DNA from 3 places in the Kitasatospora sp. NPDC090091 genome. Region 3 is predicted to be linked to each of the others. Evidence: predicted binding sites of a transcription regulator. Region 3 holds the regulator's gene; each other region holds the start of a gene.
What was found. The regulator HspR, encoded in region 3, represses chaperone genes until heat shock. The targets are predictions, from matches to a motif close to TTGAGNNNNNNNNNCTCAA.
Positions count from the first base shown of each region.

Region 1: the regulator HspR is predicted to act here: its motif matches at 1,826-1,844, upstream of dnaK (molecular chaperone DnaK).
Region 2: the regulator HspR is predicted to act here: its motif matches at 1,324-1,342, upstream of lon (endopeptidase La).

Region 1 covers NZ_JBIVDY010000004.1:378,733-382,003, reverse strand. The annotation lists gene ACIPSC_RS09495 (NAD-dependent epimerase/dehydratase family protein) at 1-261, opposite strand, end outside; gene ACIPSC_RS09490 (DegT/DnrJ/EryC1/StrS family aminotransferase) at 373-1,497, opposite strand; gene dnaK (molecular chaperone DnaK) at 1,964-3,271, shown strand, end outside.
Region 2 covers NZ_JBIVDY010000005.1:196,095-199,365, reverse strand. The annotation lists gene ACIPSC_RS10745 (rhomboid-like protein) at 398-1,231, shown strand; gene lon (endopeptidase La) at 1,365-3,271, shown strand, end outside.
Region 3 covers NZ_JBIVDY010000002.1:186,663-189,933, forward strand. The annotation lists gene dnaJ (molecular chaperone DnaJ) at 34-1,188, shown strand; gene ACIPSC_RS03805 (heat shock protein transcriptional repressor HspR) at 1,196-1,714, shown strand; gene ACIPSC_RS03810 (helix-turn-helix domain-containing protein) at 1,917-2,945, shown strand; gene ACIPSC_RS03815 (hypothetical protein) at 2,974-3,147, opposite strand.

The DNA of each region.
Region 1 (3,271 bases), on a different contig from region 3:
GTTGGTCCGCACCGCCCGCACCGGGTCGGCGGCGACGCGTTCGACGTCGGCCATCGCGGCGAGGTGGAACACCACCTCGCTGCCGTCCAGGGCGGAGGTGAGGGCGGGCAGGTCGAGGACGTCGATGTGGGCGTGCTCGGCGGCCGGGTTGAGGTACTGGTCGGTGGTGTCCACCGCGAGTACCTCGTGTCCGGCGGCCAGCAGCCGGTCCACGACATGCGAGCCGATGAATCCGCACCCCCCGGTGACGGCTATGCGCACGATCTCTCTCCTTCTCCGGCCCGCCCGGGGGCTCGTCCGCTTCGGCGGACGGCTCGGACGGGACTCTGGGTCGGACTCTCTCGGGCCGCCCGTCGGGGCGGCTCCGGCACATCACCCCGCAAGCCGCCGGTGGACGGTCGTGACCGCCTCGATCACCTGGTCGGTCTCGTCCTCGGTCATGTCGGAGTGCACCGGCAGGCAGATCTGGCGGGCGCAGAGGTCCTCGGCGACCGGGAGCGGGCCCCGCCGGTAGGGGGCGAGCACCGGCTGCAGGTGCAGCGGCAGGTCGTACACCTCACCGGAGAGGCGGACGCCGAAGTCCTCGGCCACGGCCCGCTTGAACGCGGCGCGGTCGACGCCGGCCGGCAGCAGCGCCACGTACTTGTAGTAGTTGCTGCGGGAGCCGGCCGGTTCGGTGATCGGCTGCAGGCCGTCGAGTCCGGCGAGTGCCGCGTCGTAGCGCTGGGCGACCCGCCGCCTGGTCTCCACGAACTCCTTGAGCCGGCGCAGGTGCACCGTGCCGACGGCGGCGTTCAGCTCGCTCATCCGCCAGGAGGCGCCGAACCGGACGTGGTGGTTGGTGGTGAACGAGCCCTTGCCCTGGTCGCGGTAGATCCGGGCCTCGTCGCGGAGCTCTGCGGAGTCGGTGAGGATCATGCCGCCCTCGCCGCTGGTGGTGAGCTTGGTCGGGTAGAAGGAGAAGGCGCCGGCCAGGCCGAAGGTGCCGGCGGCGCGCCCGTCGTAGCTGCTGCCGTGGGCGTGGGCGGCGTCCTCGACCAGCGGGACGCCCCGGCGGTCGCAGATCGCGCGCAGGGCGTCCACCTCGGGGGTGACCAGCCCGCCGATGTGCACCAGGACGACGGCCGCGGTGTCCGGGGTGAGCGCCGCCTCCAGGGTGGCGGGGCTGAGCGCCAGGGTCTGCGCGTCCACGTCGGCGATGACCGGCCGGCCGCCCGCGTGCACGACGGCGGCGGCGGTCGCGTAGAAGGTGACGGCCGGGACGACCACGTCGCGGTCGCGGATGTCGACCGTGCGCAGCGCGATCTCCAGTGCGGCCGTCCCGCTGGCGACGGCGACCGCGTGCGGGGCGCCGTGCTCGGCGGCGAAGGCCTGCTCGAACCGCTCGGTCCACGGGCCGAGCGTCAGCGCGCCGGTGGCGAGGATCTCGGTCACCGCGTCCGCGACGGCCGAGCGGTCGATCTCGTCGAACACGATGCGAGCGGCTGGCACGCCCATCGGGCCTCCTCCGGCAGCGGGGTGAAGACTTCTTCGGACAGAACGATCGGATCCGGGCAGACCGGGAAGAATCGGTCGGGCCAGGCACATCACGCTACTTCGCCCGCCCGGCCCCGGCCCGTCGTCGCCGCCCGCTCGGGTGATCCCGTGGCCTCGCGCCGCAGGTCGGCGCCGGTTCGCGGGACCGGCGCCGACCGGGCGGGTCGGGGTGCGACCGGAGCGCGGTCGGGGGCGTGGTCGGGGCGCGGTCGGGGCGTGGCATCCGGCCGCCCAGAGCGCCGGTGCCCGCGTCGGGCGGCATTCCCGGCAGCGCCGAGTGACAATTGAATTGACACGAATCCGCTCAACTTTCATGAGCGACCGCAAGGAGTGGCGGCAAGGCCCGCCGGCCGGCGGTACGCCCGCGCGATCCGGCGCGGGCGTGCGGGCCCGGCGCCTGCCGGGCCGCTCAGGAGGGAGGACCGCGATGGCTCGCTCAGTCGGGATCGACCTGGGCACCACCAACTCCGTCGTCTGCGTGCTGGAGGGCGGCGAGCCCGCCGTCGTGCCGAACGCGGAGGGCGCCCGCACCACGCCGTCGGTGGTCGCGTTCGCCAAGGGCGGCGAGGTGCTGGTCGGCGAGGTGGCCAAGCGCCAGGCGGTGACCAACGTCGACCGTACGGCCCGGTCGGTGAAGCGGCACGTCGGCGACGCGCAGTGGCGCTTCCCCGAGACGGGGGACGTCGACGGCAAGCGGTACACCGCGCAGGAGATCTCCGCCCGGGTGCTGCAGAAGCTGAAGCGGGACGCCGAGTCCTACCTGGGCGAGGACGTGACCGACGCCGTGGTCACCGTCCCCGCGTACTTCAACGACTCCCAGCGCACCGCGACCAAGGAAGCGGGCGAGATCGCCGGCCTGCGGGTGCTGCGCATCGTCAACGAGCCGACCGCCGCCGCGCTGGCCTACGGGCTGGACAAGGGGAACGACCAGACGATCCTGGTCTTCGACCTCGGCGGCGGCACCTTCGACGTCTCGCTGCTGGAGATCGGCGAGGGGGTCGTCGAGGTGAAGTCCACCAACGGCGACACCCGTCTCGGCGGCGACGACTGGGACCAGAAGGTCGTCGACCACCTGGTGCGGCAGTTCAAGAACGGCTACGGGATCGACCTGTCGAAGGACCGGATGGCCGCGCAGCGACTGCGCGAGGCCGCCGAGAAGGCCAAGATCGAGCTCTCCTCGGCCACCGAGACGACGATCAACCTGCCCTATGTGAGCGCCTCCGCCGAGGGGCCGCTGCACCTGGAGGAGAAGCTCACCCGGGCCCAGTTCGAACAGCTCACCTCCGACCTGCTGGAGCGCTGCCGCGGACCGTTCCACCAGGCCGTGGAGGACGCGGGGATCCAGGTCTCGGACATCGACCACGTGATCCTGGTCGGCGGCTCGACCCGGATGCCGGCCGTCACGGAGCTGGTCAAGTCGCTCACCGGGAAGGACCCGCACAAGGGCGTCAACCCGGACGAGGTGGTCGCCGTCGGCGCCTCGCTCCAGGCCGGCGTGCTGAAGGGCGAGGTCAAGGACGTCCTGCTGCTCGACGTCACCCCGCTGTCCCTCGGCATCGAGACCAAGGGTGGCATCATGACCAGGCTGATCGAGCGCAACACCACGATCCCGACCAAGCGCTCCGAGATCTTCACCACGGCCGAGGACAACCAGCCGTCCGTGCAGATCCAGGTCTACCAGGGCGAGCGCGAGATCGCCGCCTACAACAAGCGGCTCGGCATGTTCGAGCTGACC
Region 2 (3,271 bases), on a different contig from region 3:
GCGTACGGACAACGGGTGGTTCCCGGCAGGTGGACCGGATGTTTCCGGCCCGCGGGCCGGCTTGTCGGGCCGCCCTCGGACCCACTCGGAAGTGGGCACGGGCCGATACCTTACCCGGCGAATTTTCACTGCGTAACGGTATGTATGCAGTCCACTTGACGCCGAGCCGCCGGTCAGAGCCGCTACTCGTGCGTAAACAGAGGGATGGTCCGGACCAAATGCCGGGGTTCCGGCCGCCGGCGGCCCACCGATCTTCACGGGGATTTCCCAGCCGACTCCCAGGACCCGGACGTACCGTGGCCACGACAAGGATCGGGGGGCGGGATTTCCGGCGTTCGCCGGTACGTTGGGCACCGGACGGGGAGCCGAGGGCTGCGGGGTCTGGAGCGGAGGCGGCATGGCGGGGCTGCGGATCGGCGCCGAGCGGAACGGGCCGCGCCGGGAGCCCGGTGCGGGCACCGGTTCCGGGCCGCCGTACGGGATGCTGCGGTTCGGACTGCGGTCGGCCCTGCTCGGCTGGCTGCTGGCCCGGGTGCCGACCCCCCGGCGCAACCCCTTCGCGCTCGGCTACGTCGCCGTCGTCGGCGCCACCAGCACCTTCGCGATGCTCGCCGACCCGGACCTGGTGCTCCGCCTGCAGGAGGCGTCCAGCTCGGACGGGGACAACCTGTTGCACCACCCGCTGCGCGCGCTGCTGCTCAGCGGCTTCTGGGTGGCCGGGACGGTCTGGATGCCGTACCTCTGGGCCTTCGCCTTCACCGTCGCACCGCTGGAGCGCCGGATCGGCGCGGGGCGGGCGGCGGCGGTGTTCGCGACCGGCCACATCGCCGCGACGGTCCTCTCCCAGGGGGTGGTGATCGTCGCCGTGCTGGCCGGGCGGCTGGATCCCGCCGAGCTCGACCGCCTCGACATCGGCGTCAGCTACGGCGTGCTGGCCAGCATCGCGGCCCTGGCCGGGCTGCTCCGCCCGCGCGGCCGGCTGCTCGCACTGGGCGGCGCCGCCCTGCTGCTCGCCGACCAGTACGCCACCGACCAGGACCTGGTGACCGGGATCGGCCACCCGGCGGCGCTGCTGGCCGGGGTGGCGCTCTGGCGCTGGCTGCGCCGCGTCCCCGACCGGCGTGCGCACCACCCCCGGGGGGTCGCCCAGGCCTCCGCGCCGGCGGTCGCCCCCGCCGCGTCCGCCGCGCCCTCCGCGGCGGGCGGAGCCGCGGTGCTCGACCGGATGTGACGGTTCGCAGACGCTTTTGACGGGCCCTCCCACGCCTCTCCCTGTTCGCTCATGGCGAACACGGGGCGGGGAACATCCGGGGCCTGCCAAACCTTAGTCAGGTCAGCTCAAGTTCACTGACTGGGGAGAGATCATGGCATCGACGTCCACTCCGCTCACCCTGCCCGTGCTGCCGCTCGACGACGAGGTCGTGCTCCCGGGCATGGTCGTCCCGCTGGACCTGAAGGACACCGAGGTGCGCGCCGCGGTGGAGGCCGCGCGCGCCGCGGCCACCGGCACCGGCAAACCCCAGGTCCTGCTGGTCCCGCGGGTGGACGGCTCGTACGCGGCGGCCGGCACCCTCGCCACCGTCGAACAGGTCGGCCGGCTGGCCGACGGCGACCCGGCCGCGCTGGTCCGCGCCGTGCGCCGGGTCCGGATCGGCGTCGGCACCACCGGGCCCGGCGCCGCGCTCTGGGTGGAGACCACGCCGTTCCGGGAGTCCTCGGTCGGCACCCCGGTGGCGGGGCGCGCCGCCGAGCTGGTCAAGGAGTACAAGGCGCTCTCCACCCAGTGGCTGCGCAAGCGCGGCGCCTGGCAGATCGTCGACCGGGTGGCCCAGATCGAGGGCGTCGGCGAGCTGGCCGACAACATCGGCTACGCGCCGTTCGTCACCGCCGAGCAGAAGCTCAAGGTGCTGCTGGAGGCCGACCAGGTGGCCCGGCTGGAGTACGCGCTGACGCTGCTGCGCGACCACCTCGCCGAGGAGGAGGTCAACGACACCATCCGCAAGGACGTCGAGGAGGGCGTGGCCAAGCAGCAGAAGGAGTTCCTGCTCCGCCGCCAGCTGGAGGCCGTCCGCAAGGAGCTGGCCGAGCTGAACGGCGACCCGGCCGACGAGGAGGGCGACTACCGCGCCCGGGTCGAGGCGGCCGATCTGCCCGAGAAGGTCCGCGAGGCCGCGCTCAAGGAGGTCGACAAGCTGGAGCGGGCCTCCGACCAGTCGCCGGAGGGCTCCTGGATCCGCACCTGGCTGGACACCGTCCTGGAGCTGCCCTGGAACGAGCGCACCGAGGACGCCTACGACATCGCCGGCGCCCGCGCGGTGCTGGACGCCGACCACTCCGGCCTGGCCGACGTGAAGGACCGGATCGTCGAGTACCTGGCGGTCCGCAAGCGCCGGGCCGACCAGGGCCTCGGGCAGGTCGGCGGGCGGCGCGGCGGCGCGGTGCTGGCGCTGGTCGGCCCGCCCGGCGTCGGCAAGACCTCGCTCGGCGAGTCGGTGGCCCGGGCCATGGGCCGCAACTTCGTGCGGGTGGCGCTCGGCGGCGTCCGGGACGAGGCCGAGATCCGCGGCCACCGGCGCACCTACGTCGGCGCGCTGCCCGGCCGCCTGGTGCGGGCCATCAAGGAGGCCGGCTCGATGAACCCGGTGGTCCTGCTGGACGAGATCGACAAGGTCGGCTCGGACTACCGCGGCGATCCGGCGGCCGCCCTGCTGGAGGTGCTGGACCCGGCGCAGAACCACACCTTCCGGGACCACTACCTGGAGGTCGAGCTGGACCTCTCCGACGTCGTCTTCCTCGCCACCGCCAACGTGCTGGAGGCCATCCCCGAGCCGCTGCTCGACCGGATGGAGCTGGTCCGGCTGGACGGCTACACCGAGGACGAGAAGGTCGTCATCGCCCGTGACCACCTGCTCCCGCGCCAGCTGGAGAAGGCCGGCCTGAAGACCGGCGAGGTCGCGGTCGACGAGCAGGCGCTGCGCCGGCTGGCTGGCGAGTACACCCGCGAGGCCGGCGTGCGGAACCTCGAACGCTCGATCGCCCGGGTGCTGCGCAAGATCGCCGCGCAGAGCGAGCTGGGGGAGCGCGAGCTGCCCGCCGCGATCGGCGCCGACGACCTGCGCGCCCTGATCGGCCGGCCGCACCACGTCCCCGAGTCGGCCCAGGAGCCGGCCGAGCGGCGCACCGCCGTCCCCGGCGTGGCCACCGGCCTCGCGGTGACCGGCGCCGGCGGCGACGTCCTCTACATCGAGGCCTCGCTCGCCGACGCCGAGAC
Region 3 (3,271 bases):
CCCGGCCGCCCCGGCCGGGGGAGAGGTGGGCGCATGAGCGGCAAGGATTTTGTGGAGAAGGACTACTACAAGGTCCTCGGCGTACCCAAGGACGCCTCCGCCACCGAGATCAAGAAGACCTACCGCAAACTGGCGCGCGAGTTCCACCCCGACGCCAACAAGGGCGACACCAAGGCCGAGGACCGCTTCAAGGACATCTCCGAGGCCTACGACGTCCTCTCGGACGAGAAGCGCCGCAAGGAGTACGACGAGGCCCGCGCCCTCTTCGCCAACGGCGGCTTCCGCGCCGGCGGCCCCGGCGGCGGCAACTACGGCTTCGACTTCGGCGACCTCTTCAGCGGCAGCCAGGGCGGCTCCGGCGGCGGCCTCGGCGACGTCTTCGGCGGCCTCTTCAACCGCGGCGGCGGCGGCCGGCAGGCCCAGCCGCGGCGCGGCGCCGACGTCGAGACCGAGGTGACGCTCTCCTTCGAGGAGGCCGTCGACGGCGCGACCGTCCCGCTGCGGATGACCAGCCAGGCCCCCTGCCGCACCTGCAGCGGCACCGGCGCCAAGGCCGGCACCACTCCCCGGGTCTGTCCGACCTGCGTCGGCGCCGGCACCGTCAGCCGCGGCCAGGGCGCCTTCGCCCTGTCCGAGCCCTGCCGGGACTGCCGCGGCCGGGGCATGATCGTCGACGACCCGTGCACCGACTGCCACGGCAGCGGCCGGGCCAGCTCGGCCCGCACCATGCAGGTGCGCATCCCGGCCGGTGTCCAGGACGCCCAGCGCATCCGCCTCAAGGGCAAGGGCGCCCAGGGCGAGCGCGGCGGCCAACCCGGCGACCTCTACGTCACCGTGCACGTCGATCCGCACCCGGTCTTCGGCCGCAGGGCCGACAACCTCACCGTGACCGTCCCGGTCTCCTTCCCCGAGGCCGCTCTGGGCGGCACCATCGAGGTACCGACGCTGAACGGCCCCTCGGTGAAGCTCAAGCTGCCCCCGGGCAGTGCCAACGGCCTCACCCTGCGGGCCCGCGGCAAGGGCGCCACCCGCAAGGACGGCACCCGCGGCGACCTCCTGGTCACCGTGGAGGTCGTGGTGCCGCAGCACGTCACCGGCGACGCGCTGACGGCCCTGGAGCAGTACCGCGAGGCCACCGCCTCGGACGACCCGCGTGCCGCCCTCTTCAAGGCGGCGGAGGGAGCGTGACGACCAGATGACCCCCGACAGCAACGCGCGCGGCCCGATCGGCCCCGGGATCGGCGAGGGCCTGCCCGGCGCCACCGCACCGCGCGCCCGCCGCACCGCCCCGCCGCCGCAGTACGTCCTCACCGAGGACACCCCGGTGTACGTGATCTCGGTCGCGGCCGAGCTCTCCGGCCTGCACCCGCAGACCCTGCGCCAGTACGACCGGCTCGGCCTGGTCTGCCCGGACCGCACCGCCGGCCGCGGGCGCCGCTACTCGGCCCGGGACATCCAGCAGCTGCGCGAGGTCCAGCGGCTCTCCCAGGACGAGGGCATCAACCTGGCCGGCATCAAGCGGATCATCGAGCTGGAGAACCAGGTCACCGCGCTCCAGTCCCGCATCGCGGAACTGATCGACTCGCTGGAGGGCGCCGCCACCGCGCTCCAGCAGCGCGAGGCCGCCGTGCACGCCTCGTACCGCCGCGATCTCGTCCCGTACCAGCCGCCGACCCAGTCGAGTGCGCTGGTCGTCTGGCGGCCCAAGCGCTGACCGGCCCACTCACCGACGGCCGCCGGTTACCTCCTGAACGGGGGGTGCCGGCGGCTCGGTGTTTGATGAGAGGCTGCCACTCGACAGCCCCGCCGCGGGCCGGTGGAACAATGCCTGATCCCGAACCCGACCCACGACCTAAGATCGCCGGCGGGGGCGCGTACAGTCCTGGAGCCAATCTGTCGTCGAGAAGGAGCCGCCAATGAGCGGGAGGGACGACTCCACCGCGGGCGTCGGCACGCAGGGCACCCTGTCCGCAGGCGCCCACGATCTCTATCTCGCGGTTATCCGCACGCACGGCCGTATCGCGCGCAAGGAAGTGGCGGAATCCGAGTACAGCTATCTCAGCGAACTGCTGGACATCGGCCTTCTCGTCCCCGACACAGATGATCCGCACGTTCTGCTGGCCGCCGATCCGCAGCAGCTCTCGTCCGGTCTGAGCGCCACCTGGCAGCGCCAGGCGCTGGAACTCCTGGCCCGCGCAATAGCCATACCGGGCGACCTCCAGGGGCTCGCGGACGCCTTTCACAACCCGGACGCCACCGGGGGGACGGTCGAATACGTCCGCGGCAAGGCGATCATCAATCAGCGCATCAATCACGCGGTCGCCTCGGCGAAGGAAGAGGTGCTCGCCGCCCAGCCCGGGGGTCCCCGGCCCCCGGAGGTCCTCTCCCAAACCCTCTCCGAGGACCTCGAGGATTTGCGGCGGGGAATCTCCGCGCGGACCATCTACCACCCGAGCACCCGGTACCACGCGCCGACCAGAGACTACGTGGCGACGCTCACCGAGGCCGGCGGGAGGTTCCGCACGCTGGACGAGCCGTACACCCGGCTGATCATCGTCGACCGGGCGCTGGCCGTCATCCCGGTCGCCGAGGACCTGAACCTGGCCGCGTTCATCCACGACCCGGCGGTCATCCACTTCCTCACGCACGAGGTGTTCGAGCGCAACTGGAACCGCGGGCTCGACTTCAGCGGCGGGCGGACCGTCCCCCAACAGGTGGTGTCCCGGATGCGGCAGACGATCATCGACCTGCTGCTCGACGGCACCAACCACAGAGTCATCGCCCGCCGGCTGGGCATCAGCGAGCGCACCCTGGCCCGCCACCTCGCCGAGATGCGGGAGGACTACAACGTGGAATCGCTGTTCCAGCTGGGGTACGCGCTGGCGCGGTCGTCACGGGAGTCCCACCACAGGCCTGCCAATCCCGCCGCACCCGGGAACGGGTGAGCGGCGAGATTCGCAGCCCAACCGACTGTCAGGTCCAGGAGTGGTCCTGGTCCAGCAGCAGAACGGAAGCCTGATCGGAAACACCGTTCGCGTCGCCCTCGGAAACCGAGTAATTGACATGAACGGAACGATCAGCATCATGGCCAGTGGCAAAAGCACCGGCGCCAAGCATCACGAGGACGCCGGCGGCCATCGTCACCATGACCGTCCGAGCAGCCCGACGTATACGAGACATGCGCGCACCTCATCCTCTAGTGGCGCGTCGGATCGAATACACGCGCGACGCACCGTCAAACGATCAGATGGTGCCACACGGCAGTTCTGAC